DNA from 3 places in the Streptomyces hypolithicus genome. Region 3 is predicted to be linked to each of the others. Evidence: riboswitches for the same ligand, from Rfam matches in the RefSeq annotation. Region 3 holds a riboswitch; each other region holds the start of a gene.
What was found. Region 3 has a riboswitch for cobalamin ahead of ACU6WZ_RS07940 (ribonucleoside-diphosphate reductase subunit alpha). Riboswitches for the same ligand answer to the same signal wherever they lie in the genome.

Region 1: linked by a shared signal. The riboswitch ahead of ACU6WZ_RS23625 (cobalamin biosynthesis protein) and the one ahead of ACU6WZ_RS07940 (ribonucleoside-diphosphate reductase subunit alpha) in region 3 are both predicted to bind cobalamin.
Region 2: linked by a shared signal. The riboswitch ahead of ACU6WZ_RS18585 (CbtB domain-containing protein) and the one ahead of ACU6WZ_RS07940 (ribonucleoside-diphosphate reductase subunit alpha) in region 3 are both predicted to bind cobalamin.

Annotation. Positions count from the first base shown of each region.
Region 1 covers NZ_CM128811.1:5,019,224-5,028,887, forward strand. Annotated here, with positions in the region: gene ACU6WZ_RS23610 (putative cobaltochelatase) at 1-1,850, opposite strand, end outside; gene cobN (cobaltochelatase subunit CobN) at 1,981-5,649, opposite strand; gene ACU6WZ_RS23620 (cobyric acid synthase) at 5,646-7,247, opposite strand; gene ACU6WZ_RS23625 (cobalamin biosynthesis protein) at 7,256-8,290, opposite strand; cobalamin riboswitch at 8,401-8,568, opposite strand; gene ACU6WZ_RS23630 (hypothetical protein) at 8,891-9,115, opposite strand; gene ACU6WZ_RS23635 (inorganic phosphate transporter) at 9,128-9,664, opposite strand, start outside.
Region 2 covers NZ_CM128811.1:3,928,837-3,938,500, reverse strand. Annotated here, with positions in the region: gene ehuD (ectoine/hydroxyectoine ABC transporter permease subunit EhuD) at 1-406, shown strand, start outside; gene ehuA (ectoine/hydroxyectoine ABC transporter ATP-binding protein EhuA) at 396-1,178, shown strand; gene ACU6WZ_RS18620 (IclR family transcriptional regulator) at 1,389-2,147, shown strand; tRNA gene ACU6WZ_RS18615 (tRNA-Lys) at 2,230-2,303, shown strand; gene ACU6WZ_RS18610 (lytic polysaccharide monooxygenase auxiliary activity family 9 protein) at 2,362-2,955, opposite strand; gene ACU6WZ_RS18605 (SPFH domain-containing protein) at 3,180-4,979, opposite strand; partial or broken gene ACU6WZ_RS18600 (peptidoglycan-binding protein) at 5,003-6,299, opposite strand; tRNA gene ACU6WZ_RS18595 (tRNA-Lys) at 6,514-6,587, shown strand; gene ACU6WZ_RS18590 (glycoside hydrolase family 6 protein) at 6,722-7,753, opposite strand; cobalamin riboswitch at 7,909-8,081, shown strand; gene ACU6WZ_RS18585 (CbtB domain-containing protein) at 8,116-8,334, shown strand; gene ACU6WZ_RS18580 (CbtA family protein) at 8,351-9,160, shown strand; gene ACU6WZ_RS18575 (class F sortase) at 9,377-9,664, opposite strand, start outside.
Region 3 covers NZ_CM128811.1:1,731,130-1,740,793, reverse strand. Annotated here, with positions in the region: gene ACU6WZ_RS07975 (HD-GYP domain-containing protein) at 1-206, shown strand, start outside; gene ACU6WZ_RS07970 (tetratricopeptide repeat protein) at 322-1,308, shown strand; gene def (peptide deformylase) at 1,400-2,032, shown strand; gene ACU6WZ_RS07960 (D-Ala-D-Ala carboxypeptidase family metallohydrolase) at 2,251-2,991, shown strand; gene ACU6WZ_RS07955 (helix-turn-helix domain-containing protein) at 3,026-3,994, opposite strand; gene ACU6WZ_RS07950 (hypothetical protein) at 4,076-4,279, shown strand; gene ACU6WZ_RS07945 (ribonucleotide-diphosphate reductase subunit beta) at 4,595-5,608, opposite strand; gene ACU6WZ_RS07940 (ribonucleoside-diphosphate reductase subunit alpha) at 5,608-8,034, opposite strand; cobalamin riboswitch at 8,177-8,300, opposite strand; gene ACU6WZ_RS07935 (hypothetical protein) at 8,414-8,851, shown strand; partial or broken gene ACU6WZ_RS07930 (Uma2 family endonuclease) at 8,992-9,357, shown strand; gene ACU6WZ_RS07925 (YbdD/YjiX family protein) at 9,412-9,615, opposite strand; gene ACU6WZ_RS07920 (carbon starvation CstA family protein) at 9,612-9,664, opposite strand, start outside.

The DNA.
Region 1 (9,664 bases), 3.3 Mb from region 3:
GCATGCAGCCGGGCGGCACGAGCCGCCAGCGCCAGCGGCTCGGGACCACCCGTGGCCCGCCCGTCGGTCACCACGACCACCAGCGGCCGCCGCGACGGATCCCGCAGCTTCTCCACCCGCAGCACGTCGTGCGCCTTCAACAGCCCGGCCGACAACGGCGTACGGCCACCGGTGGGCAGCGACTCCAGCCGCGCCGCGGCCGCGTCCACCGACGACGTGGGCGGCAGGACCAGCTCGGCGTCCTGCCCCCGGAACGTGACCAGCCCGACCTTGTCCCGACGCTGATACGCGTCAAGCAGCAGCGACAGCACGGCGCCCTTGACGGCGCTCATGCGCTGCCGGGCCGCCATCGACCCGGACGCGTCCACGACGAACAGCACCAGGTTGCCCTCACGCCCCTCCCGGCTCGCCTGCCGCAGATCGTCCCGGCGCACCACCAGCCCACGCCCACTGCGCCCCCGCGCCCGCTGATGCGGCGCGGCTGCCCGCACGGTCGCCGCCAAGTGCAGTTTGGTGAGCGCCCCTTGCGGCCGCCGGGCCCCCGTCGTACGCCCGCGCTCGGTACGCGCACGGGACCTGCGCCCCGCCGCCCCCTCACCGAGACCGGGCACGCTCAGCACCTTCGTACGGAACGGCTCACCGGACCGGGCCGCCGCCTGCTCCCCGCCGCTTCCGGCCGGGGCCTGCTGCCCCTCACCGGCCTCGGGCTGCGCCTCGCCGGTCTGCTCGCCGGCGTCGGACCCGGCACCGTCCCCGTCACCGTCACCCTGTGGAGGCTGCGGCGGCTGCCCGCCCCCGCCGGGACCGTCGGGGTCAGGTTCGGGGTCATCGTCGCCGGACCCGCTGTTCTGCTCCAGCGTGTCGTCGAGCTTGTCCTCGTCGAGGCCCGGCGCGTCGAATGGTGACCTGCGCCTTCGGTGCGGCAGCGCGAGCAACGCGGCCTGCCGCACGTCTTCCGCGAGTACGTCCGTACGCCCGGCCCAGGCCGCCAGCGTGGTCGCGGTCCGTGCCATCACGATGTCGGCCCGCATCCCGTCGACCTCGAAAGCCGCACAGGTCGCCGCGATCTGCCGCAACGCACCGTCCCCGAGCCGCACTTCGGGCAGCAGCGCCCGCGCCGTCACGATCCGGGCGCGCAGTGCGGCCTCCTCACCGGCCCACTTCGCGGCGAAGGCGGCGGGATCGTCGTCGTACGCGAGTCTGCGCCGTACGACCTCCACCCGCTGATCGGTCTCGCGGGACGCGGCGACCTCCACGGTCAGCCCGAACCGGTCGAGCAACTGGGGCCGCAGTTCGCCCTCTTCGGGGTTCATCGTGCCGACGAGCAGGAACCGCGCGGCGTGCCGTACGGAGACACCTTCACGCTCGACGTACGAGGCGCCCATGGCGGCGGCGTCCAGCAGCAGGTCGACCAGGTGGTCATGCAGCAGGTTCACTTCGTCGACGTACAGAATGCCGCGATGCGCATCCGCGAGCAGACCGGGCTCGAAGGACTTGACGCCCTCGGCCAGCGCCCGCTCGATGTCGAGCGCACCGACGAGCCGGTCCTCGGACGCGCCGACAGGCAGCTCCACCATCCGCGCGGCCCGCGACACGCCGCCGGCGGCCTCATGGGGCCCGTCGGGACACGCCGGGTCGGGTGTGGCGGGGGCACACGAGAACCGGCACCCGGCGACCACCGCGACTTCCGGCATCAGTGCCGAAAGCGCACGCACGGCGGTGCTCTTCGCGGTCCCCTTCTCACCACGGACGAGCACACCGCCGACGCGGGGGGAGACGGCGTTCAGCAACAGCCCGAGCCGCAGATCGTCCTGCCCGACGATCGCTGTGAACGGATACGGCGTACTCACGAGAATGCCTCCACATCAAGCCTGTCCGGCAAATTCAGCCTGTCCGGCCTTTGCGGACCGGGGGTCTGGGGGCAGAGCCCCCAGATTCGGGAAGGGGCGGAGTGGGGAAGGAACCCCACCGCAGGCGCCCTCACGCGTCCCCCTCCAGGTCGCCCTCAAGCTCCAGATACGTCGCCCGCAGCCGCTCCAGCGTCTCCGCCTCCGGCTCCGCCCACAGGCCACGCTCGGCCGCCTCCAGCAGCCGTTCCGTGATCCCGCGCAGCGCCCACGGGTTGGACTTCCGCATGAAGGCCTGGTTCTCCGGATCGAAGACGTACTCGCTCGACAACTTCTCGTACATCCAGTCGTCGACCACCCCCGCCGTCGCGTCGTACCCGAAGAGGTAGTCGACGGTCGCCGCCATCTCGAAGGCACCCTTGTACCCGTGGCGCCGCATGGCCGCCATCCAGCGCGGATTGACCACCCGCGCCCGGAAAACCCGGTGCGTCTCCTCGCCCAGCGTCCGCGTCTTCACCTGGTCCGGCGTGGCGCTGTCCCCCACGTACGCCTCGGGCGACTCACCCGTCAGATGCCGCACCATGGCGACCATGCCGCCGTGGTACTGGAAGTAGTCGTCGGCATCCACCAAATCGTGTTCCCGCGTGTCGACGTTCTTCGCCGCCACCGCGATCCGCCGAAACGCCGTCTCCATGTCCCCCCGGGCCGCCTTCCCTTCCAGCCCGCGCCCGTACGCGTAACCACCCCACACCGCGTACACCTCGGCCAGATCCGCGTCCGACCGCCAGTTCCGCGCATCGATCAGCGGCAGCAGCCCCGCCCCGTACGCCCCCGGCTTCGAGCCGAAGATGCGGGCCGTCGCGCGCCGCCGGTCGCCGTGCTCTGCGGTGTCCTCGTCGGCGTGCGCCCGCACATAGTTGGCTTCCGCCGGCTCGTCCAGCTCGGCCACGGCCCGTACCGCGTCGTCGATGAGCCCCACCACGTGCGGGAACGCGTCCCGGAAGAACCCGGAGATCCGTACGGTCACATCGATGCGCGGCCGCCCCAGCTCCTGTGGCGGCACCACCTCGAAGCCCGTCACCCGCCGCGAAGCGTCGTCCCACACCGGACGGCAGCCCAGCAGCGCCAGGATCTCCGCGATGTCGTCGCCCTGGGTGCGCATCGCCGACGTACCCCACACCGTCAGGCCCACCGACTTCGGATACTCACCGTTGTCCGTCAGATAGCGCGCCACCAGCGAGTCGGCAAGCGCCTGACCGACCTCCCAGGAGAGCCGTGACGGAATTGCCTTCGGGTCGACGGAGTAGAAGTTGCGCCCGGTCGGCAGCACGTTCACCAGACCGCGCGTCGGCGACCCGGACGGCCCGGCCGGCACGAAGCCACCGTCGAGCGCGTGCAGGATGTTGCCGATCTCGTCGGTCGTACGCGCCAGCCTCGGTACCACCTCGTCGCAGGCGAACCGCAACACGGCCACCGCGTCCGGCAGTTCGACCCCGATGACCTCGTCCACCAGGCCAGCCGCCTCCGCCGTGTCCCAGCGCCGCTCCTCCATGCCCTCCGCGAGCCGCCGGCACAGCTGCTCCAGCAGGTCGATCGCGTCGGCGCCGGTCCGCGCCGGGCCCGCCACGAGCGCGGTCAGAGCGTCGGCCACCTTCACCGCCGCACCCGGCTCGCCCAGCAGCTCCTTCTCGGACAGACCGAAGTGCTCGGCGAGAGCAGCCCGCAGCCCCGGCAGCGCGTTCGCCCGGCCGCCCCACACCTGCGAGGCCCGCAGCACGGCCAGCACCAGATTGACTCGCGCCTCGGCCTCGGGGCCGCCGCCCAGCACATGCAGGCCGTCGCGGATCTGCACGTCCTTGATCTCGCACAGGTAGCCGTCGATGTGCATTACGAACTCGTCGAAGTCGTCGTCGTCCGGCTGCTCGTCCAGGTGCAGGTCGTGGTGGAGCTGCGCCGCCGTCACCAGCGTCCAGATCTGCGCCCGCACCGCCGGTGCCTTCGTCGGGTCGAGGTCGCTGACCAGGGCGTACTCGTCCAGCAACTGTTCCAGCTTCGCCAGGTCGCCGTACGTGTCCGCCCGCGCCATCGGGGGCACCAGGTGGTCGACGACGGTCGCGTGCCCGCGCCGCTTCGCCTGGGTGCCTTCGCCCGGGTCGTTGACGATGAACGGGTAGATCAGCGGCAGCTCGCCCAGCACGGCGTCCGGCCCGCACCCCGCCGACAGGCCGAGGCCCTTGCCCGGCAGCCACTCCATCGTCCCGTGCTTGCCCATGTGCACGATCGCGTCCGCACCGAAAGTACGGTCCAGCCAGCGGTACGCCGCCATGTAGTGGTGCGACGGCGGCATGTCCGGGTCGTGATAGATCGCGATGGGATTCTCCCCGAAACCGCGCGGCGGCTGGATCATCACGACGACGTTCCCGAACTGCAGGGACGCCAGCACGATGTCGTCACCGTCGACGTACAGCTGCCCCGGCGCCTCGCCCCAGTGCTCCAGCATGCCGTCGCGCAGCGCGGGCTCCAGCTGGTCGAACCATTCCTGGTAGTCGGCGAGCGGCACCCTCGCGGGCGCTGCGGCGAGCTGCTCCTCGGTGAGCCATTCCACGTCGTGGCCACCCGCGTTGATGAGCCGGTGGATCAGCTCGTCGCCGTTGTCCGGGTGGCCTTCGACGCCGTAACCGGCGTCGCGCAGGGCGTCGAGCACGCGGATCGCGGACGCGGGAGTGTCGAGGCCCACGGCGTTGCCGACCCGCGCGTGCTTCGTCGGGTACGCGGTGAAGACGAGCGCGAGGCGCTTGCTCGCGTTCGGCTTGTGGGCGAGCCTGGCGTGCCGCACCGCGATACCGGCGACGCGGGCCGCCCGCTCGGGATCGGCGACGTACACCGGCACGTCGCCCTCTCCCATCTCCTTGAAGGAGAACGGGACGGTGATCAGCCGGCCGTCGAACTCGGGGATGGCGACCTGCATCGCCGCGTCCATCGGGGACAGCGCCGCGTCCGACGCCTCCCAGGTGGCGCGCGACGACGTGAGGCACAGGCCCTGCAGCACGGGTACGTCGAGATCGCCGAGCGCGCCGATGTCCCACGCCTCGTCGTCGCCGCCCGCCGAGGCGTCGCTCGCCCGGGTACCGCCCGCGGCCAGTACGGTCGCGATCAGGGCGTCGGCCCGGCCCAGCTCCTCGTACAGCGCGGGGTCGGCACTGCGCAGTGAACCGCAGTACAACGGAAGGGCGTTGGCGCCCTGCGCCTCGATCTGATCGCACAGCACGTCGACGAAGGAGGTGTTTCCGGACAGTTCGTGCGCCCGGTAGAAGAGCACACCGACAGTGGGGCGTCCCTCCGTGTAGGCCCGACTGCCGTGCACCCCCCACTCGGGCATCTTCTGCGGCTCCGCGAAGCCCACACCGGTCAGCAGCACGGTGTCGGACAGGAACCTGGACAGCTCCACCAGGTTTCCCGGGCCGCCCTCGACGAGGTAGCGCAGCGACTCGGCGACGACACCCGCCGGCGCCGACGACTCGGCCATCAGCTCCGCGTCCGGCATAGTCTCGCCACCCAGCAGGACCGTGGGAATCCCGGAGGCCTTGAGGACCGCGAGGCCGTCTTCCCAGGCGCGCTTGCCGCCGAGCAGCCGTACGACGGCGACCGAAGCGCCCGCCAGGAGCGCGGGCAGATCCTCGGACGCGTCGATACGGGTCGGATTGCCGATCCGGTAACCGGCCCCGGAGGCACGGGCCGCCAGCAGATCGGTGTCGGCGGTCGACAGCAACAGCACAATGTTCTGGGGGTTCTCGATGCTCATGCGGGCGCTCCAGGTGCGATGAAGGGAAGGCCGGAGGGCGCGCCGGACTCGATGAGCCGCAACAGCGCGTCCGTGTCAGCGTGTTCTTCGATCAGGTCGCCGAGGCGGTCGAGCTGCTCCTCGCGCAGCGCCCCGAACGACGTGTCGGGCGCCGGTACGAAGCGGCGGCCCGCGGCGGCGGCGACCTCGCGCAGGAACGCGCGCCGGAAGCCGTCGCTCTCCAGCGAGCCGTGCCAGTGGGTGCCCCAGACGGAACCGACGCGGCAGCCGTCCAGGCTGTGTGGTTCGCCGTCACGGGTGCTGTCAAAGATGAACCCTGAGCCGCCCAGCACTTCGGCGACCCCGTGATGGATCTCGTACCCCTCGGCGGCCTCGCCCAGGGCGGTGCCGGAGACCCGCGCGAGTGTCTTCTCGACCGCGAACCGCACCCGTACCGGCAGCAGGCCCAGGCCGTCGACCGTCCCGGCTCTCGACTCGACGTCGTCCTCGATACGTTCGCCCAGCAGCTGGTAGCCGCCGCAGATGCCTAGCACGGGCCGGCCCTCGGCGGCGCGCCGGGCCAGCGCGTCGGCGAGGCCGCGCTCGCGCAGCCACTGGAGGGCCTTCACCGTGCCGCGGGTGCCCGGCACGATGGCCAGGTCGGCGTCCACCAGCTCCTCTGCCCGGTCCACGAACCGCACCACGACGCCCGGTTCGGCAGCCAGCGCGTCGACGTCGGTGAAGTTCGACATGAGCGGTACGGCGCACACGGCTACGCGCAGCACGTCCGCGCCGTGAGGCGGCGCGACGACCGACTCCCGTACGGTGCCCCGAAGCGACACTCTCAGGCCGTCCTCCTCGTCGATGCCGAGGCCGTGCGCGAAGGGCAGCACACCGTACGTACGCCGCCCGGTGAGGCTCTCCAACATGTCGAGCCCCGGTTCGAGCAGCGAGACGTCGCCGCGGAACTTGTTGACCAGGTAGCCCGCGACCAGTTGCTGGTCCTCGGCGCTCAGCAAGGCCGTCGTACCGAAGAAGGACGCGAAGACACCGCCCCGGTCGATGTCGCCGACGACGACCACCGGGAACCGGGCCGCTCGCGCGATGCCCATGTTCACGATGTCGGTGCGCCGCAGATTGATCTCGGCGGGACTGCCCGCCCCCTCGCAGATCACGGCGTCATACGTGCCCCGCAACTCCCGCAGACAGTCCGTGACGGTCCCGAGAAGCGCTTCCTGTCGCCCCCCGTACAGCGTTTTCCCGGAGTACGACCCCCCAGACCCTCCGGACCCCCCGGCCCCCCCGAAGAACCCGCGGGCGCTCATCTCGCCCACCGGCTTGCCCAGCAGCACCACTTGACTGCTGCGGTCACTGCCGGGCTTGAGGAGCACGGGATTCATCAGCGCGGTCGGCTCGACGCGTGCCGCCTGCGCCTGCATGGCCTGTGCCCGGCCGATCTCCGCGCCCTCGCGCGTGACGAACGAGTTGAGCGACATGTTCTGCGCCTTGAACGGCGCGACCTTCACTCCCCGGCGCGCCAGCCACCGGCAGATCCCGGCGGTCACCACGCTCTTGCCCGCATCGGACGTGGTTCCCGCGACGAGCAGGCCACCCCCCAACGAACCGTTCATGCGCGTCCCTTTCCGTTGCGTACGCCGGTACGTGTGCGTATGCCGGTACGTGTGCCAGCGCCGGTACGTATGCGTGCCCCGGTACGTGCCGCCCGCCGCAGCGCGCCGACGGCCGGCCGGCCCGCGACGGCCGCCGCCAGGGCCAGCGCCCCGACGCGGCGCGAGAGCCGTACGGCCCGCTCGATGTCCGCCACGCCGACGGGCCGCCCGGCGGCGTTGAGTACCGGCCGGTGCTCAACGCGGCCGGCGTACGCGAGCGTCCCGCCGAGCCGCACGCCGAGCGCCCCTGCGAAGGCGGCTTCCACCGGGCCCGCGTTGGGGCTCGGGTGCCGGTACGCGTCGGCGCGCCACGCGCGGAGCGCGCCGCGCGGGTCGCCGCCCGCGATCACGGCGAGCGCGGCGGTCAGCCGGGCCCCGGGCCAGCCGGCCACGTCGTCGAGGCGGGCCGAAGCCCAGCCGTAGCGGGTGTATCTGGGCGATTTGTGGCCGACCATGGCGTCGAGGGTGTTCACGGCGCGGAAGGCCACCAGGCCGGGCACACCGCCCACAGCGCCCCATACCAGGGCGCCGACGACGGCGTCGGAGGTGTTCTCGGCGACGGACTCGACGACGGCCCGGGCGATCTGCTGCGCGTCCAGGGCCTGCGGGTCGCGCCCACACAGGTGGGGCAGGCGTTCGCGGGCCACCTCGGTGTCCCCGGCCGCCAGCGCCCCGCCGACGGCCCGGGCTTCGCGGCTCAGCGACGTACCCCCGACGACGGCCCAGGTGGCGGCGGCGGTCAGCGCGAGGGCGGCGGCGGGGGAGCGGCGTACGGCGCGGGAGGCGAGCACGGCGGCGCCGGCGGCAGCGCCGGCGCACACCAGGGTGTGCACCGCGCCCCACCCGCGGTGGTCACGCCACAGCAGGGACTCGACGGCGCCCGCGGCCCGCCCGAACGCGGCGACCGGATGCCCACGGCGGGGATCACCGAGCAGCAGGTCGCCGATCAGGCCGGCGGTGGCGCCGTACGCGAAGATGCGATCGGCACGCATGGCTCAGCAGGCCGACGCGCCTCGAAGTGCGCGCGTACACACGGGAATCACAGGAATGACTGAACGGCAGCCGGGCATGGCGGTATGTCCTCACTCAGGGTCCGCGCCCTGGTTCGACGTGACCGGCGGTGAGAGTTCCTGACTTCCGGGGGAGCCGACGATTTCTCGTCTCCCCGGTCACAGTGGCGGGACCGCACCGGATTCGCACCGGGCTTCCTCTCGTGCCGCCGTATTTCGGCTGGGGCAGTCCACCATGCCCCGTCAGCGGCGTCAACTTGCCGCTGACCTGCGAGGGGAGAGTGTGCTGGGGCACACAGACACGCACACAGACACGCACACGGACACGCAAACAGACAGGCGCACGGAGACGCGCACGGACGCGCGCACGGACGCGCGCACGGACGCGCGCACGGACGCGCGCACGGACGCGCGCACGGACGCGCGCACGGACGCGCGCACGGACGCGCGCACGGACGCGCGCACGGACGCGCGCAGGACACCGCCCCGCCGGTGGCCCGTAGTGGGGGCCGGTGGCGGGGCGGTGCCCGTGGAGCGGGAGGTACGTCAGGAGCGGGAGGTACGTCAGGGGCGGGAGGTGCGTCAGGCGACGATCAGGTAGATCCCGTACGCCACGGCCGACGCGCACAGCGCGAAGCAGGCGTACGCGCCGGTGCGCGCCATCACGGCGGAGCCGCCGCTCTGAGCGGCGGCGCCCTCCTGCTTGGCGAGGGCCACGATGCCCAGGGTGAACAGGCCCACCAGAGCCACAGTGGCCACAAGGCTCACGCCGAACACAGAGCCGAGAGCTGCCCAGTCGATCTTCATCTGGTTCTGTCCTTACACCTTGGCCGGGCTGGCCGGCTCGGGGGAGGCGCCGGCCGGGGCCGGGATGGGGGTCTTGAACTCCTCAGCGGCGGCGACGGCACCGGCGGTGGGCGGCACGCTGACCGCGGCCATGGCGGTGGTCACGACTCCCGCGCGCCCGTCGTCGCTGTCGACATCCCCGACATCATTGACGTTGGTGTGGTCGACCACCTGGCGGCGGGAGATGAACCAGATCGCGGTGCAGGCGGAGACCAGGAAGACCGCGATGACGGCGACGCCCCAGTCGCCCTGCTTGGTGACGAACTCCGAAGCGGCGGCGACCAGACCGGCGGCCGGCAGCGTCAGACCCCAGGCGACGAACATCCTGGTGGCGGTGGACCAGCGGACCACGCCGCCCTTGCGCCCGAGTCCCGCGCCCATCACGGCGCCGGAGCAGGAGTGTGTGGTCGACAGCGAGAAGCCGAGGTTGGACGACGCGAGGATGACGCTGGCCGCGCTGGTCTGGGCGGCGAAGCCCTGCTGCGGCTGGAGGTCGGTGAGGCCCTTGCC
Region 2 (9,664 bases), 2.2 Mb from region 3:
CGTGCAGTACTCGGCGCTGACCACGGGCACCCTCGCGATCGGGCTGCACTACTCGACGTACACCGCGCAGGTCTACCGGGCCGGCATCGACGCCGTACCAATCGGGCAGTGGGAAGCCGCCACGGCGCTCAGCCTGCCCGTCTCCCGTACCTGGTTCGCGGTGATCCTGCCGCAGGCGATCCGGCGGATCGTGCCCGCGCTGGGCAACTACGTGATCTCGATGCTGAAGGACACTCCGCTGCTCATCGCCATCGGCGTACTGGAGATGCTCCAGCAAGCCCGGCTGGCGAGCGCGCAGACGTTCCAGTACGCCGAGCCGCTGACCGTCGTCGGTGTCGCCTTCATCCTCATCGCCTACCCGGCCTCTCTTCTCATGCGAACCCTGGAGCGTCGTCTTGTCCGCTGACACCCCGTCCCAGTCCCAGTCCGGTGAGTCCCAGTCCGGTGAGCTGATCCGCTTCGACAACGTCACCAAGCGGTTCGGCGACAACACGGTCCTCGACAACCTCTGCTTTTCGGTGCAGCCGGGCAAGCACGTGACCCTGATCGGTCCTTCGGGGTCCGGGAAGACGACGATCCTGCGGCTGCTGATGACGCTGGTGAAGCCCGACGAGGGCACGATCCATGTCAACGGCGGCCGGCTGTTCCCGGCGGACGAGAAGGAGGTCCGCGAGGTCCGCAAGAACATCGGCATGGTGTTCCAGCAGTTCAACCTCTTCCCCAACATGAGCGTCCTGCGCAATGTCACCGAGGCCCCGGTCCGGGTGCTGGGCATGTCGAAAGACGAGGCCGCCGAGCGCGCCAAGGGCCTGCTGGACCTGGTCGGTCTCGGCGACAAGCAGGACGCCAAGCCGAACCAGCTCTCCGGCGGGCAGCAGCAGCGGGTGGCCATCGCGCGGGCCCTGGCGATGCGGCCGCAGGTGCTGCTGCTGGACGAGGTGACGTCGGCGCTGGACCCGGAGCTGGTGGCCGGGGTCCTCGACGTACTGCGCGACATCGCCCGTACGACCGACATCACCATGCTCTGCGTGACCCACGAGATGAACTTCGCCCGGGACATCTCGGACGATGTCCTGATGTTCGACGAGGGCCGGGTCATCGAGTCCGGGTCGCCAGAAAAGATCTTCAGCGATCCGGTTCACGACCGTACTCGCGAGTTCCTCGGCGCGGTGCTCTGAGACGACGCTGAGACGGTTCAGAGAGGGTTCATGACGGCTCGGAGAGACGCTGATCCGCCAGGATCATGACTGCGGCATATGCCACAGTCGCGCGCCCCAGCGCACAGGACTGGGGCGCGCCGTCAATCTCGTCAACACCTTTCCCGCAAGCGGCTCTTGGCGGCTATCGTGGAACAGATGCAAGCGGTCACAACCTGGTAGGGGGAAACCGTGGCACTGAAGCCGGAGCCGACGGCGCCGTTCCACTCGGTGCAGTACGCCCTGCGTGTGCTGGAGACGGTCTCCAAGCACGCGAGCGGGGTGACCGACGTACAGATAGCCCGCGAGACAGGTCTTCCGCCCGCCCATCTGACCTCGCTGCTGTTCATGCTGCGCCGCGAGGGTTACGTCGAGCAGGTCACGGACGGGTCGTACAACGTCGGCGACTCGCTCATCCTGCTCGGTTCCGGGGCGACCCGGCGCGAGGCGCTCCAGGCGAAGCTCCGGCAGACGCTCCACCAGCTGCGCGACTCGGTCGGGGCGGCGGTCTACATCAGCCGGTACATCGACGGCGAGATCCGGATCACGCGGGTCGCCGACGGTCCGCTGACACCGGCGGTCAACGAGTGGGTGGACTTCAGGTCCGCGGGTCACGCGAGCGCGATCGGCAAGTGCCTGCTGACCCAGCTCGACCAGAACGGGCGCCGCGACCATCTCTCACGCCACAAGACCGCACGGCTCACCTCGAAGACGATCACCAACGAGCGGGTCCTCTTCTCCACGCTGGACAGTCAGCCGGCCACGGTGCCGGTGCTCGACCTCCAGGAGTACGCCGTGGGCACCGTGTGCGCGGCCGTGCCGCTGACCGCCGGGTCGGCGGTGGGCTGCCTGGCGCTGTCCCTGCCCGTCGAGCACGCCCACCGGCTGCGCGCGGCGGCGGACACCCTGAACCGGCGGGCGGCGCCGGTGGCGCTGTCGCTGGCCCTGTGAGCGGCGGGTCCGGGGCCTGTGCGGGGCCGGACCGGGGCTGGTGCGGGGCACCCCTTCGGACCAGGTACTATTTACGAGTCAAGCGCCGCTAGCTCAGTTGGTTAGAGCAGCTGACTCTTAATCAGCGGGTCCGGGGTTCGAGTCCCTGGCGGCGCACCTGACGAAAAGACCCTCGTGGAAGCGAGGGTCTTTTCGCGCGTCACAGGCGCCGGAATCAGAACCTGACGTCCGAGCAGGCGTAGAACGCGTTGGTGGTGTCCGCCACACTCCAGACGGCGAGGATGATGTGCCGCCCGGTCTTCTGGGTCGGCATCGCGCCCTGGTGGGTCAGGGTGGCGGGCGGCTGCTGACCGCCGTACGGAACGGTCATGAACGGCTGCGATTCCAGGGCCGCGCGGGTGAGCGGCTTGCTGGAGTCCCAGCCGTTCTTGGTGATGTAGTACCGGAAGTCGGTCGTCCGGTACCGGGCGGTGAACTGCCACCGGAAGCCGTACCCCTGCCCCGCGGACACCGAGGTGGCGGGCCAGCCGGTGCCTCCCCGCGGGTCGTCGAGCTGGGCGAATCCTCCGTTGCCGCCGGCACAGATCTTGCCGTCGGCCGGTCCGGAGGCGGGGAAACCCTTGGGACCCTCGACGCTCTGGGGTTCGTACTGGATGTTCCCGCAGCCGGTCACCGTGCCGTTGGCACAGAGCTTCTGCCGGCTGATCGGGGAGTCGGTGTAGCCGTGGCTGGTTGCACTGCCGGTGCCGAGGAAGGACACACCGGCGACTGCGAGGCCGACCAGAGCTGCTCCTGCCTTCTTTCGCATGCTTGGCTCCAGGAGAACGTGGGGGAAGTTCTGTGAGCTGTGCTGCGCGCGCGATCTGCGGTCTAGACCAAGTTCCAATGTATGGACGAGAGTTGGCCATGTCGAGGGGTCCAGACCAATCACGAAAGAAGTTTTCCCTACGCACCCTTACGAGCTCCTACGCTCCCTTTACGCCACCTTCGCCCGCCACCTCCGCCCGCCACCTCCGCGCCGCCGGGCTGCCTTCACACCTCCCCCACGCGTCCGGTGTAGAAGGCCACCGTCAGGTCCTTGACGAGTGTCTGGCGCTCGCAGTCGTCCAGCTCCACGAGCCCGCGCGTGGTCAGGCGGGTCACCGTGTCGTCCACCGCGTCCACCACCGACGTCAGGACGCTGTCCCGGTGCTGCGCGTCGAGCGCCGCGACCCGCGTGCGCTGCATCGCCGCCGCGAGCTCCGGTGCGTACTCGATCCGTGTCGGCTGGGCCGAGAACACATCGATGCCGACCGGGGCGGCCTCCGCCGCCAGCATCCGGGTCAGCGCGTCGCCGACCGCCTCCGCGTCGCGCAGCGTCGGCGTCTCGTCGTGGAACGCGTCGGCCGGCAGCTGGGAGAGCACCCGGGCCATCGCGGCCTCGACCTGTTCGCGCAGGTACGTCGTGTGGTCCTCGACGGCGAGCATCGCCCGTGCGGTGTCCCTGATCCGCCACACCACCAGGACGACGACCCGCAGCGCCACGCCGTTGGCGTCGACGGCGGACAGCGGCTCACTGCGCCAGTGCCGAAGCCGTACGTCGACGCGCCGGCGCAGCAGCAGCGGGCTCACCCACACCAGGCCGCAGCGCCGCACGCTCCCCCGGTAGTCGCCGCACAGCGAGAGCACCCACGCGTACCCGACCCGCCCGCGGGCCAGGCCGCCGTACGCGAAGACCATCACCGTCACCAGCAGGGCAAGCAGCGCCCAGATCCAGAGCGGAATGCCGTTGTACGGGCGCGGGGGCAGCCCCAGCATGTCGGCGGCCGGGGCCGGCACGGCCCCCGTCCACCAGACCAGACCCACGCCCACCGCGAGCGCCGCCGTTCCGACGGCGAGGGCCGCCCAGCCGGGCAGCACCGGGCCGGGCCGTTCGGCGAGCCGCGGGTCGGCGGGCGCGGCCGGACGCGCGGACCGTACCCGCACGGGGCGGGACGCCACGGCGGGCGGCCGCAGGGCGGCCCGCCTGCGGACACGAGGCTGATCACCGGCTCCCGGCGTGCGCCCGAGGACGGCGGCACCCGGCGGGAGCGTCAGGGCGGTGGGGCCGGTGTCGTCGCGGAAGAGGAGGTGCACCGGGATCTCGGTGGTGGACTCGTTCCTGATGACGGGCGCCCGCCGGTCGACGTCCTCCGCCACCCCGAATGCCCCGTTCCGGCGTACGCCCAACTGGGCGGCCACGGGCACCCCGACGACGAACTCGCGCGCCGCCGGCTCGCGAAACGCCGACCAGAGGGCCGACATGGCCGACCCGAGCGCCGACCCGAGCGCCGATCCGAGTGGCGCCCCAGAGGCCGACTCGGCCGCCGCCTCCGGCCCGCCGGGCTCGGCCCCTCCGAGTACCGGCACGGGCCTACCGGGCCCGAACCGGCCGGGCTCCGACTCGCCTGACCTGGTTTCACCTGACACCGACTCCTCGGGCCCGAACTCCTCGGGCCCGAACTCGCCGGGTGCGGGCTTGCCGGGCGCGGGCTTGCCGGGCGGCGGCTCGGAGGGAGCCGTCTCGCGGGTCACCGCGGGCCCGCCGGATGCGAGCCCGGCAGGTGCCGACTCCTGGGAGGTCGGCTCCTGGGACGCCGGCTCGATGGGAGCGGGGAACGGGTCGTGAGGGGTGGCGGTTTCGGGTGCGGGTGGGATGGGAGCTTCGGGTGCGGTGGGGGCGGATTCGCCGGGGTTGGGGTGGTCGGCTTTGGCGAGAGCCGGGGCGGGCGCCTCAGGGGCTGACGCCTCTGGGGCGGGCGCCTCCGGGGAGGGGTCCGCCGGGGTCGGGGTCGTTGAAGTGGTTGATGTCATCGGTGCCTCCGTCATGGCCTCCGTCAAGCGAAGAGCCGCTGCCAGGTCCGTGGGCCGGGGTAGCCGTCGGCCGCCGTGCCGCGCCAGCCCTGGGCCCGCTGGAACGCTTCGACGTTGCGCCGGTCCGCCTCGCTCCAGCGCGGGCCCGGCCCCGACGCGTAGTGCTTGCCGAAGCCCTTCTTCACCAGTTGCTTGCCGAGCTTGTGTACGTACGAGTTGGACTGCCCGGGTCTGAAGTGCTCCCGGCCGGGGAACGCGGTGCCGGCCGGGCTGCCTGTACCGCCTCCGCTGCCGCCGCCGCCCTGGATGTCCTTGCCCTGGTTGCGGACGAGCAGCTGCCATGTCCGCGATCCCGGCAGCCCGTCCGCGTCCGGGCCACGCCAGCCCTGGGCGCGCTGGAACGCCTGGGTGGCGCGGCGGTCCGCGTCGCCCCAGCGCGGGCCGGGGCCCTCGCGGTAGTACCGCTTGGCGCCCCGGCCGACGAGCATCCGCCCGAGCCGGGTGACGTGCGCGTTGTCCGCCCCTGGCCCGAAGGACCTCGCTCCCGGGTACACCGTCGCACCGGGCGTACCGGGCGATCCACCCGCGCTGATCGCCTTGTAGCGGTAGGCGATGTAGCGCCCCGAGTTGCTCCAGTACGCGTACGGCGTCGCCTGGGCGCGGGTCTGCGGGCGGGCTTGCTCGTAGGCGACGAAGTGGGTGCGCGCCGGGGTCGTCCAGTCGCCGAAGATCGTGACGTGCGAGTTCTTCACGGGGGCGGCCGGATTGTGGAAGAGCAGCATGTCGCCGGGCTGCAGCTCGTCCTTGGTGATGCGCACCCCGTACTCGGCGAGGCTCCCCGTCCATTCGTTGCCCGCGAGGTTCCAGGCCATCGAGACGAAGCCGGAGCAGTCCTGCCGGTACCCGTCCGACCAGTACTTCTCCATGCTGTACGGAACCTTCGCGTCCACCCAGCGCCTCGCCCGGTCGATGATGTCGGCCCTGGTCGTGGTGCGCAGGGGCGGCGTGGCGGACGGGCTCGGGCCGCCGTGCAGCGGGCCGACGCCGCCCTGCGGTGTCGCCGGCTCCGGGTCGCGGTCGGCCCCGGTCCTGGCGGGCGCGTGCCCGGGGGCGGTGCCCGCCAGGACCGGGGCCGCCCCCGCCGCCGAGGACCACGCCCGCGGCGGTGGCCAGCACCAGCGCACGGCGGGCTCCGCGCGCCCCGGGGTGCCCGCCGCACACCACCGGCAGGCCGGACACCGCCGCCCGGCGTTCCTTCACGCAGCCCGCGCAGCCGCAGTCGGCCGCGGGCTCGAACTCCTCGAACACCGGCATCGTCATGCGTTCCCCTCCCGTGGTTGTGATGAGGTCGGTGAGGTGAGGTCTGTGCTGTGCTGTGCTGTGCTGTGCTGTGCTGTGCTGTGCTCAGGTGACAGTGTTTCAACTGTCCGGACATCATGCATGTTGACTGTCCAAATGGTAATTTATCGGACAGTACGCGGCGTGGCCGGTCGAAGCACCCACGCCTGTCGGGTAAAGTTCACCGGGTCAGCAGGCGCCGCTAGCTCAGTTGGTTAGAGCAGCTGACTCTTAATCAGCGGGTCCGGGGTTCGAGTCCCTGGCGGCGCACGCATCACCGAAGCCCCCTCACCGAAAGTGAGGGGGCTTCGGTACTTTCCGGACATCGGCAACGCAGCGGGCAGCAGCGACGTCGAGGGGGCCACCCGACCCAGGTGGCCCCCTCTCCCCGTACGGCGCTGCTGCTACTCCGCGTTACGGGCCAGCTCGAGCGCGTACTCCGGGTACCACTCGCCGGCCTTCGGGCCGCCCTTGCAGTCGCCGTCCGACTCGCCGGGACGCTTGATCCACAGGTACGCGTCGACCAGCTCGTCGCCGGTCTTGGTGGTCGGCTTCTCACCGAGCGCGCGGCCCGGCGGATTGCACCAGTTCTCCTTGGGGTCGCCCTCGGTGTACGCACCCTTGCCGTTGCGGCTGGTGTCGATGACGAAGGGCTTGTTGCCGACCTTCACCGAGAGCGTCTTGCCGAACTCCTTGCTCACCTCGGTGGTCTGGAAGTTGGAGACGTTCGCCGAGAAGCCGTCCGCGTCCGCGATGCCCGCCCGCTGGAGCGGCTCGAAGAGCGAATCGGGCGACTTCCAGCCCGCGTTCCCCGCGTCCAGGTACACCTTGGCCTTCGGCAGCTGCTTCAGCCGCTTGATGGCGCCCTTGAGGAGGTCGTACCGCTCCGCGTGGAACTCCTCCGGCGCGCAGCCGTCGACGAGGTGGAGCACCGCGTCCGGCTCCAGGATCACGGTCGCCGGGCGGTCGCCGATGCCCTTGGCGATGCCCTCGACCCAGGCCCGGTAGGCGTTGCCGTCGGCGGCGCCGCCCTTCGAGAACTGCCCGCAGTCGCGGTGCGGAATGTTGTAGAGGACGAGCAGTGCGTCACGGTCGGCCCGCTCGGCCGCCTCCGTGTACCCCTTGGTCTGCGCCTCGGCGTTCTCCGCGGCGAGCCACTCGCCGGTCGGCTGCTCGGCGATCTTCCTGATCAGGGCGGCCTTCTCGTCGTCGCCCTCATCGGCGTACGCCGCGACCTGCTTGGCGGCGGTGCCTTCCGGATTGACCCAGTACGGGTCGCTGCCCTTCGGCTGCTGCCTCATCTGCGGCTGCTCGGTCTCGCCGCCGCCACCACCGCCGGAACCCGAACAGCCCGCCACCAGCAGCGCGGCCCCGACAGCCCCCACCACGGACATCCGGATCCGACTTCGCTCACGGCCGCTGCAACTGCCGTACATGCAATCCCCCTTGGCAACACCCATGTGTGATGAGGCCCCCGGCCGCAGCCGCGCCCCTCCCCGGACACAACTGGTCCAAACCATCCTGGCACACCGGTCCCCCTTACAGGGGGCGTGGGCTTCGGGTCCGCCGGACAGGCCCTGGGGGCCTGTTGACAGTGTTCGGCCAGGCTGGGACTCTCGGCATGACAACTCCACACATCGAGGCGACGGTGAGCAGGAACCCGGTGCGATTCCGGGACGGTCCCGCCACTGTGACCATGGGAAGGCCCCGCACGACGGGGCGCCCGTACGGAAGTCAGGAACTGACCCGTCGTCCTCCTGCCATGGGGCGTGGAAACCCCAGAAGGAGGCCCACCGGTATGTCCCTGCACACCGCGCAGCACACCGACACCGCGTCGGTCGCGTCCGCCGCGACCAGCACCCGCGACTGGTTGATCATGGCTGCGGCCGCGATCGTGGCACTGATCGCTCTCTACGCGGTCTTCATGGACAACGGCACGGTCGTCGCCGCGACCGGCGACTACCTGCACGAGTTCTCGCACGACGGCCGGCACCTCTTCGGTGCCCCCTGCCACTGATCGGGGCCGTACGTCCATGTCTGTTTCCGTACTCCCCCTGCTCGGACGCGGCCTCGCGGCGGGCGGGGTGGCCGGCCTTGCCGCCGGGCTCTTCTCGCTGCTCCTCGCCGAGCCCCTGATGGACCGCGCGATCCGCCTCGAAGAGGCGCGTTCCGCCGAGGCGCACGCGCATGAGGCGGCCGGGGCGGCCGTCGCACATCACGAGGAACTGTTCTCCCGCTCCACCCAGCACGCCGGTCTGGTGGTGACGGCGGTGATCGCCGGTCTCGCCCTCGGTATCCTCTTCGCCCTCGCGTACGCGCTGGTGCACCGGCGCTCCGGGCTCGGCGAACGGCCGTGGCAGCGCGCCATGGGCTTCGCCGCGGCCGCCTTCCTGGCGGTCTCACTACTGCCGGGGCTGCGCTACCCGGCCAACCCGCCGGGCGTCGGCGACGCCGGGACGGTCGAGAACCGGCAGGCGCTGTGGCTGGCCTCCGTCGTCATCGGCGTGCTGGGGATGATGCTGGCCCGGCAGGTGTACGTACGCCTTGCCGACCGATCGCTGCCGCTGCGCCAGATCGCGGTGGGCGGTGCCGTGGTGGCGACGCTCGTGGTGCTGTTCGCGCTGCCGGGGAATCCGGACGAGGTGCCGGTGGCGGCGACGCTGCTGTGGGACTTCCGGATGCTGTCGGTCGCTTCCCAGGCGTTGCTCTGGGCGGTGTTCGGGGTGGTGTTCGGCGGGCTTGGCCTGCGGGCGGCGCGGCGGGCGCGGGCCGGTGCGGGTGCGAGTGCCGGTGCGGGTGCGGGTGCGGGTGCGGGTGCGGTGGGGGCGCCTGCGGCGGGCTAGGGCCTGTCCGGTGGATCAGGGTCGGGCAGGTCGCGGCGTCTGGTGCGGTGCATCGCAAGGCACCGGAGCGCCCTGATAGCGGAGCTATTCGGGTGTTTCGGCAACGCCGCGAGGCGCCGCACCAGACGCCGCGGCCCCGGCGATGATCCGCCGGACAGGCCCTAGTCCCCTACCCGCCCCTTCCCACAACCGGGGCTCCGCCCCGGACCCCGGTCCTCAAACGCCGGACAGGCTGGGGGTTTCGGCGCCCCCGGCGGGGATGTCGGCGGGCCCAGCGGCGGACGGACCTGACTGCGGGGGCAGTTCGTTCGTCAGGTAGGCCGAGACCACGACGTTCGCCGTGTAGGTCTTCGCCTTCTTGTCGTACGTGCCCCCGCAGGTGATCAGCCGCAGCTCCGCCCGGTCCTTCTGGCGCGGCCCGTATACCTTCTGCGGGTCGAAGCGTTCGCGGGTGAAGACCTGGACGTCGTCGATGGTGAACTCCAGACGTTCCCCGCCGGCCCC
Region 3 (9,664 bases):
GGGAGCAGCCGCTGTCCGCCCGGATCGTCCGCACCGTCAACGCATACGACGATTTCACCGGGGAAAGCGGTGGGGGGCTGGGCGGACCGCTCGCCGCCCTGGAACAGCTGCGCCTGGGCACCGGCCGCGACTATCAGAGCGAGGTCGTGGAATCTCTGGCGCGTGTCCTGTCCCGAGGCGGTCTGACCCCCTCCCCACCTGGGTAACCCATGGGTAATGAGCGGCCCTGTGACCCGGCATGGTTGGATGCGAAGAAGAGGAAGACGAGGGTGTCCGGGGGCACTGACCTTCAGCGACCGGCAGGCGGGACAGGCGGGAATCGTGAAGATCTTCGGGAAGGTACGGCATCGGCCATCCGCCTCGTGGCGGCAGGCCACCGACCGCGCGTTCACGCTGATCGGCGACGGTCGGTACGAGGATGCGGGGGCGCTGCTGACGCGCGCGGCGGACCTCGAACCCTGGCTGTCCGAGTCCTGGTTCAACCTCGCGCTGCTGCACAAGTTCCGGCACGACTGGGAGCAGGCCAGGTCCGCCGGCCTGCGCGCCGTCGCGCTCCTGGACCGGGAGACCGGCGCCCCCGACTGGTGGAACGTCGGCATCGCCGCCACCGCCCTCCAGGACTGGCCGCTGGCCCGCCGTGCCTGGCAGGCGTACGGCCTGAAGGTGCCGGGCGAGCCGACGGAGAGCGGTGAGCCGCTGGGCATGGAGCTGGGCAGCGCCGCCGTGCGTCTGTCGCCGGAGGGCGAGGCAGAGGTGGTGTGGGGCCGCAGGCTCGACCCGGCCCGGATGGAGGTCCTGTCGATTCCGCTGCCGTCGTCCGGGCGGCGCTGGGGCGAGGTCGTCCTGCACGACGGTGTGCCGCACGGCGAGCGGGTGACCGCCGCCGGCCCGTCCTTCCCGGTCTTCGACGAGATCGAGCTGTGGGCGCCGTCACCCGTCCCCACCTGGGTGGTGCTGCTGGAGGCCGCGACCGAGGCCGACCGGGACGCCCTGGAGCGGCTGGCCGCCGACGCGGGCTTCGCGGCCGAGGACTGGTCGTCGTCCGTACGGCTGCTCTGCCGGTCCTGCTCCGAGTCGCAGATGCCGAGCGACGAGGGCGACGGCGAGCACCTCGACCCGCACGACCACAGCGAGCCGGGTCACCCCGGCCCGCTCGGCCACCGCACGGCCGGAGCCGGGGAACTGTGGCTTCCCGAGCGCGAGTGCGGCCTCGCGGCGCCCGCCGGGCTGGTGCGAGGGCTGCTCGACGGATGGGTGGCCGACAGCCCGGACAGCCGTGAGTGGCGGGATCTCGAAGAAGTCTGCTGACCGGGCCCCGTAGGCTGTACCGGCATCCGACTCGGTAATTCCGGGTTCTGGGTTTCGGGTTTCTCGGCTTTGAGGAAGGCGTACGGCGGACATGTCGCAGCAGGAGACGGACCAGCAGGTCATCAACGACGGGTTCGTCGTGGACACGGAGAACACGGACGAGCGCGAGCAGGCCCACCGCGAACGCGGCACCGCCCGCCCCATCACCGTCGTGGGGAACCCCGTCCTCCACAAGGAGTGCAAAGACGTCACGGAGTTCGACGACAAGCTCGCCGCTCTCGTCGACGACATGTTCGCCAGCCAGCGGGCCGCCGAGGGGGTCGGTCTCGCCGCCAACCAGATCGGTGTCGACCTCAAGGTCTTCGTCTACGACTGCATGGACGACGACGGCGTGCGCCACGTCGGCGTGGTCTGCAACCCCGTCCTGGAGGAGCTGCCGCAGGACCAGCGCAACCTCGACGAGGCCAACGAGGGCTGCCTGTCCGTTCCGACGGCGTACGCCGAACTGGGCCGCCCCGACTACGCGGTGGTGCACGGCCGGGACGCCGAGGGCAACGCGATCAAGGTCCGCGGCAGCGGCTACTTCGCGCGGTGCCTCCAGCACGAGACGGACCACCTGTACGGCTACCTGTACATCGACCGCCTCACCAAGCGCGACCGCAAGGACGCGCTGAAGCAGATGGCGGAGGGCACGGCGCGTTACGAGACCGTGCCGAACGACTGAGCGGCCTGTACCGCTGACGGCCTGTACGGCTGACCGTCCCCTACGACTGATTTCGCGTACGCCCCCGGAGAGGGCCCGCAACCGGTTCGCCGGTTCGGGTCCTCTTCGCGTTCACGCCGCCATTGGTTGGACAAATGGCCCTGGTCGCGACCCTGTTGACGCGGCTCGCCGGGCCCGACAGTCTCGGGTGTACCCCCGCTCCTCGGTATGGAGGTCCGATGCTCCGACGTACGACGAGAACCGTGCTCAGCATTGTCATGCTCATGGTTGCCGCCTTGGCCGGTACGGTCGCCACCGCCGGCCCTGCGCAGGCCGACGGCTGCTACACCTGGTCCCGCACCCTCTCCCAGGGCGCGAACGGCGCCGACGTCACCCAGCTCCAGATACGACTCGGCGGCTACCCCGGATACGGCTCGGTCCTGGCCGTCGACGGCGACTACGGACCGGCGACGACCGCCGCCGTGCAGCGCTTCCAGTCCGCGTACGGACTCAGCTCCGACGGCGTCGCCGGATCCGCCGTGTTCAGCAAGCTCTACGATCTCCAGGACGACGACTGCACGCCCATCCACTTCACCTATGGCGAGCTCAACAACTGCAACACCTCCTGGGCGGGCGGGGCGGTGAGCGCGTCCACCGCGAAGTCCAACGCCCTGCGCACCATGTGGAAGCTGGAGGCGCTGCGGCACGCGCTGGGCGACCAGCCGATCAGGGTCACCAGCGGCTTCCGCTCGCATGCCTGCAACGACGCGGTCGGCGGTGCGTCGAGCAGCCGCCACCTGTACGGCGACGCGGCGGACCTCGGCGTCAGTCCGCACTCCCTGTGCACCCTGGCCAAGCAGGCCCGTAACCACGGCTTCAACGGCATCCTCGGCCCGGGCTACCCCGGCCACAGCGACCACACGCACCTGGACCACCGCTCCAGCCGCTTCTGGTCGGCGTCCAGCTGCGGCGTCTCCTGACGCACGCGCATCGTTCCGGGGACCGGCACGGTCGCTACGCGGCCAGTGCCGGTCCCCGGAACGTTCGCCGGTAGGCATTGGGCGTGGTCCCCAGTGACCGTACGAACTGATGACGCAGCGCCGCCGCGTTCCCGAATCCGGCGCGGCCGGCGATCGTGTCCACGGTGTCGTCCGTTGCTTCCAGCAGTTCCTGCGCGAGCAGCACCCGCTGCCGCAGCAGCCAGCGGTAGGGCGTCGTGCCGGTCTCCTGGAGGAAGCGCCGCGCGAACGTCCGCGGCGACATGTGGGCCCGCTCGGCGAGCTGTTCCACGGTCTGCTCCTGGTCCAGGTGCCGCTCCATCCAGGCCAGCACCTCACCCACCGTGTCACAGCGCGCGTGGGCGAGGGGGCGCTGGATGTACTGCGCCTGGCCGCCGTCGCGGTGCGGAGGGACCACCATGCGGCGGGCGATGGTGTTGGCCACCTCCGGCCCGTGTTCCTCACGTACGAGATGCAGGCAGGCGTCGATCCCGGCGGCGGTGCCCGCCGAGGTGACGACCGAGCCCTCGTCGACGTACAGCACATCGGGTTCGACCCGCGCGCGCGGGTAGCGGCGGGCCAGCTCCGCCGCGTGCCGCCAGTGGGTCGTGCACCTGCGCCCGTCCAGCAGCCCCGCGGCGCCGAGTACGAACGCCCCCGAGCAGACGCTCAGCACGCGGGCGCCGCGGTCCACGGCCCGGCGCAGCGCGTCGAGCATCGGCTCCGGGTAGACGCGGGCCTCGCAGTGCTGGTCGGCCGGGATGCCGATGAGATCGGCGCTCTCCAGCCGGTCGAGACCGTGCGGTACGGAGATGGAGAACGCGCCGGAGCGGGCGGCGAGCGGGCCCGGTTCCATGGCGCACACGGCGAAGTCGTACACCGGGAGCCCCTGATCGCTCCGGTCGATGCCGAACACTTCGCACAGGACGCCGAGTTCGAAGGGGTTGACGCCGTCGACCAGGGCCACGGCCACATTCTTCAGCATGGGGCCAGTATGGCAGTAATTCGATGTTCCATGACAGTCCTGCCACTGACTTTTTCAGGCCGGGGCGACCACAGTGAAGCCATGGAAACCTTCACGAACTACCTCGCGGTCATCGTCGTCTTCGTCCTCCTCACCCTCCCGTCCTTCATCGGTCACGCCAGGGACCGCCGGATCGACCGGCAACTCCGTGAGGCTGAGAACCCCCGCCCGCGCCCGACCGGCACGGTGCGCAGCGCGTCCGGCCGGCGGCCGGCGACGCGGTCCGTGGCGACGAGCGGCTGCTAGCGTCCGCTGGCCCTCCGTACCCGGTTACGCCGCGCCCCCGGCCGCCGGCGCGACGACGCCGGCAGCCGGGTACGGCTTCCAGTGGCCCTCTCGGCAAGCTTTGCCCCGTCGCGTCGTCCAGCACGCACGCTCGCCGCGTTGACCGAAAGCCCTGGTAGCTCCTTCCCCAAGCGCTCGACTTCGTTCGAGCAGGGGGGACCCCATCCAAGGGCTTCCGGCCGCCTTGCGATCGCACGCACTGGACGACGCTCCTTGTGGGGCAAACATTGCCGGTCGCGGCACTAGCGCCGCGAGGGGCACTAGAGTCGCCGTCTTCTAGAAGTCGTCGTCGAAGGCGACCGAACCCTCGACCGCGACCTGGTAGGCCGACGGGCGGCGCTCGAAGAAGTTCGTCAGCTCCTGGACGCCCTGAAGCTCCATGAACGAGAACGGGTTCTGTGAGCCGTACACCGCGGGGAAACCGAGGCGCTCCAGGCGCTGGTCGGCGACGCACTGGAGGTACTCGCGCATCGACTCGGTGTTCATGCCGGGCAGACCCTCACCGCAAAGGTCGCGGCCGAACTGCAGCTCCGCCTCCACCGCCTCCCTCAGCATGTCGGTGACCTGCTGCTGGAGAGCCTCGTCGAACAGCTCGGGCTCCTCCTTGCGGACGGTGTCCACGACCTCGAACGCGAAGTTCATGTGCATCGTCTCGTCGCGGAACACCCAGTTGGTGCCGGTCGCCAGGCCGTGCAGCAGGCCCCGGGAACGGAACCAGTAGACGTACGCGAACGCTCCGTAGAAGAACAGCCCCTCGATGCAGGCCGCGAAGCAGATCAGGTTGAGCAGGAAACGGCGGCGGTCGGCCTTCGACTCCAGGCGGTCGATCTTCTCGACCGAGTCCATCCACTTGAAGCAGAACTGGGCCTTCTCGCGGATCGACGGGATCTCCTCGACCGCGTCGAACGCCGCCGCCCGGTCGTCCGGGTTGGGGAGATAGGTGTCGAGCAGCGTCAAGTAGAACTGGACGTGCACGGCCTCCTCGAAGAGCTGGCGCGAGAGATACAGGCGCGCCTCGGGGGAGTTGATGTGCTTGTAGAGGGTCAGCACCAGGTTGTTGGAGACGATCGAGTCGCCCGTCGCGAAGAACGCGACCAGCCGTCCGATCATGTGCTGCTCACCGGGTGAGAGCTTGGCGAGGTCGGTGACGTCGGAGTGGAGATCGACTTCCTCGACGGTCCAGGTGTTCTTGATCGCGTCCCGGTAGCGCTCGTAGAAGTCCGGATAGCGCATGGGACGCAGCGTCAGCTCGAAGCCCGGGTCGAGCAGGTTCTTGTCGGTGGAACTCATTACTGGCAGGCCTCGCAGGACTCGGGGTTTTCAAGGGAGCAGGCGATCGCGTCCGCGTCGGGAGTGACGGAAGTGACGGGAGCGACGGCGGGCGCTGCGGGGGCCTGCTGTACGGGGATGGTCGCGCCCGCCGACGCGCCGGAGCCGGCCGCGCGCGCGATGCGGGTGGCGGGGCGCGAGCGCAGGTAGTACGTCGTCTTGAGCCCCTTCTTCCAGGCGTAGGCGTACATCGAGCTGAGCTTCCCGATGGTCGGCGTCTCCAGGAAGAGGTTCAGCGACTGGGACTGGTCGAGGTACGGCGTGCGGGCGGCGGCCATGTCGATCAGGCCGCGCTGCGGGATCTCCCACGCCGTGCGGTACAGCGCCCGTACTTCCTGGGGGATCCAGCTGAAGCCCTGCACCGAGCCGCTCGCCTCGCGCAGCGCCTCGCGGGACTGGGCGTCCCAGACGCCGAGCTTCTTCAGGTCCTCCACCAGATAGGCGTTGACCTGCAGGAACTCACCGCTGAGCGTCTCGCGCTTGAAGAGGTTGGAGACCTGCGGCTCGATGCACTCGTACACGCCCGCGATGGACGCGATGGTCGCCGTCGGCGCGATCGCGAGCAGCAGGGAGTTGCGCATGCCGGTCCTGGCGATACGGGCGCGCAGCGCGTCCCACCGCTCCGGCCAGCTGACCTCGACGCCGTAGTGGTCGGGGTGCAGGACGCCGCGGGCCGCGCGGGTCTTCTCCCAGGCGGGCAGCGGGCCTTCGGCCTCGGCGAGGGCGCAGGACGCCTCGTAGGCGGCGAGCATGATGCGCTCGGCGATCTTCGTGGACAGGTCGCGGGCCTCGGCAGAGTCGAAGGGCAGCCGCAGTTTGAAGAAGACGTCCTGGAGGCCCATCGCGCCCAGGCCCACCGGGCGCCACTTGGCGTTCGAGCGGCCGGCCTGCTCGGTCGGGTAGAAGTTGATGTCGACGACCCGGTCGAGGAAGGTGACCGCGGTACGGACGGTCTCGTCCAGGCGCTCCCAGTCGATTTCGCCGTTCCCGAGAACGAACGCACCGAGGTTGACGGAACCGAGGTTGCAGACAGCCGTCTCGCCGTCGTCCGTGACCTCCAGGATCTCGGTGCAGAGGTTGGAGGAGTGAACCACGGAGCCCGGCTCCGCCGTTTGGTTCGCCGTACGGTTCGACGCGTCCTTGAAGGTCATCCAGCCGTTGCCGGTCTGCGCCAGGGTGCGCATCATCCGACCGTAGAGCTGGCGCGCGGGAATCGTCGTACGGGCCAGCCCGTCCGCCTCCGCCTTGCGGTACGCCGTGTCGAAGGCGTCGCCCCACAGGTCGACCAGCTCGGGCACGTCGGAGGGCGAGAACAGCGACCAGTCGGCGTCCGCGTCGACGCGGCGCATGAACTCGTCGGGGATCCAGTGCGCGAGGTTCAGGTTGTGCGTACGCCGCGCCTCCTCGCCCGTGTTGTCGCGCAGCTCCAGGAACTCCTCGATGTCCGCGTGCCAGGTCTCCAGGTAGACGCAGGCCGCGCCCTTGCGCCGGCCGCCCTGGTTGACGGCGGCCACCGACGAGTCGAGCGTGCGCAGGAACGGCACGATGCCGTTGGAGTGGCCGTTCGTGCCCCGGATCAGCGAGCCCCGGGCGCGGATGCGTGAGTACGAGAGTCCGATGCCACCCGCGTGCTTGGAGAGGCGGGCGACCTCGTGGTAGCGGCCGTAGATCGAGTCGAGCTCGTCGAGCGGCGAGTCCAGCAGGTAGCAGGAGGACATCTGGGGGTGGCGCGTACCGGAGTTGAAGAGCGTCGGCGACGACGGGAGGTAGTCGAGGCGGCTCATCAGCCGGTACAGCGCGGCGACCTCGTCGGCGGCCGTGGCGGAGTCGTCCTTGGCCAGGCCCGAGGCGACGCGGAGCATGAAGTGCTGCGGCGTCTCGATGACCTGACGCGTGATGGGGTGGCGCAGGAGGTAGCGGCTGTAGACCGTGCGCAGGCCGAAATAGCCGAACCGGTCGTCACCGGAGGCGTCGATCAGCGCGTCCAGGCGGGCCGCGTGGGCGGCCACGAAGCCGGCTGTGTGGTCGGCGATCAGGCCCTCGCGGTGCCCGACGGCGACCGAGTCGGAGAAGGTACGCACGCCCTGTGTCGCCGCCTCGTCGCGGATCGTACGAGCCAGGAGGCGGGCCGCGAGCCGGGAGTACGCCGGGTCCTCGGAGATCAGGCCGGCGGCGGCGTCGGTCGCCAGCCCCCGCAACTCCGCCGCGTCGGAAGCGGCGTTGCGGCCGCGCAGGGCGGCCGCGGCGACTCGGCCGGGGTCGGTGTCGGGGAGGTCGGCGGTGAGGTCGGTGAGGGTCCGCAGCAGTACGGTGCCGGGACCGCCCGACGGCTCGGCCGCCTCCGTCGAATCCGTGGCAGTTGCCGGATCGGCTGGCGCGATGGTCACGGGGTGCTCTCCTCGCTCGGCTCGGGGCCGGCGGGGGGAGAGGGGGACGTACGGGCACACCTCGCCCCTTGGGGGGCGGCACACCGCGTCGCATCCATCGGCCCAACCGCGAGGCCCGGACGTGTCGGTATCCGATTCGGTCGAATCGGATACGCCGTCGGCAGGTCCTCGGACTCCGGGGTGCGCAAAAGCGCACCGATCACACCGTTGCGGGACAGTTCCGGATTCGCACCGGATTCCCCTGCGGCGACAGCGAGGTTGAGCATACATGTGGGGGCGGTTGGATGATGCAGCCCCCACATGTTGTGTCGCGCGGGAAGAGTGACTGCCGCTGTCACAGCGCTCCGCTATCGTCGTGAACACAAAGGAGGTACGCCCCATGACAGCGATCACCGACCGGCCCCACCTGCTCCCCGAAGAGTTCGACGAGGCCACCCGCATACTGGCCCGCACGACTGAGGGCGTGCGGCTGGAGCTCATCGACGGGAGGCTGAGGAGCAGGGTCGTGCCGGACGGGGACCACGGGCGGATCATCGAGTGGCTGACGCGTATCTGTCTGCAGTCGCAGCCCGAGCTGTGGCTCTATCCCGATCAGGGGTTCACAACTGCTGGGCGAGCACATGGTTTTAGCGAACATGAACACGATGGGGTGGACGGTGTGACGTTCTGCGGGTGTGTCCGGTGGGGGGTGCGTGACGTTCTCGGTGCGATCTGGGACGCGGGGTGTGGCGTCAGCAGTCGGGGCCCCCGTTTCACCAGAGAGATGGCTCGGGGCCTCCCCGTCGCCTCTGGTCACACCCACATGGCCAGGTCGTAGGGATTCCGCCCGCCCGGGACGGACCGCATACACGATATGCGTCGCCACCCGGGACGCGAAAGCGGAGGACCAGTGCGCCCAAGACCGTTCGGGGCGTGCCGGCGAGACAGGACTCACTCCTGCTCACCGCCCAGGAACGGTTGAAGGTGCAGGCGTACCGGAAGGGCCGCACCCGGCCTGACGGTTCGCTCGCGCCCAGCGGCGCCTTCGTCGGCCAGGGCGACTGGGCCGATCCAGATTCCGTGCTGATGGTTGTCGAGGTCACGTCTTACGACACCGACACCGACCAGCGCGACCGGATGGCAAAGCCGCGTGCCTACGCCGAGACCGGCATTCCGGTCTACCTGCTGATCGACCGTGATACCTGCGAGGCGACCGTCTACAGCGAGCCCGACGGCGTCCGGTACGAGAACGCGCGCACCGTCCCCTTCGGGAAGCCCCTGGCGCTGCCGGGCCCGGTGGAAATCACGCTGGAAACCGAAGCACTGAAGGAGTGGGTGCGCTGACGGCGACGGGCCGCCGCACCCCGAAGGGGACGCGGCGGCCCGTGCGTGCGGCTCTCAGCAGCAGCGGAAGCCCTCGCGGGGGTCTGCCTCTCGGGCGTCTGTGCGGCTGCGTTCGAAGTCGCGGCGGGTCATCACCGAAGCACCGGGGTCGTGCGACCTCGCGTGCGCCACGTAGCGGTCGTACGCCGCCTCGCCGGTCAGCTCGCGGACGTACCAGCGGATCCGGCCGACCGCCCGGCGTACATCCGGCCCGGTCATTCCGGCTTCCCCGCTCCGACCTGGGCGCCTTCCTTGCGGACGCCGCCCT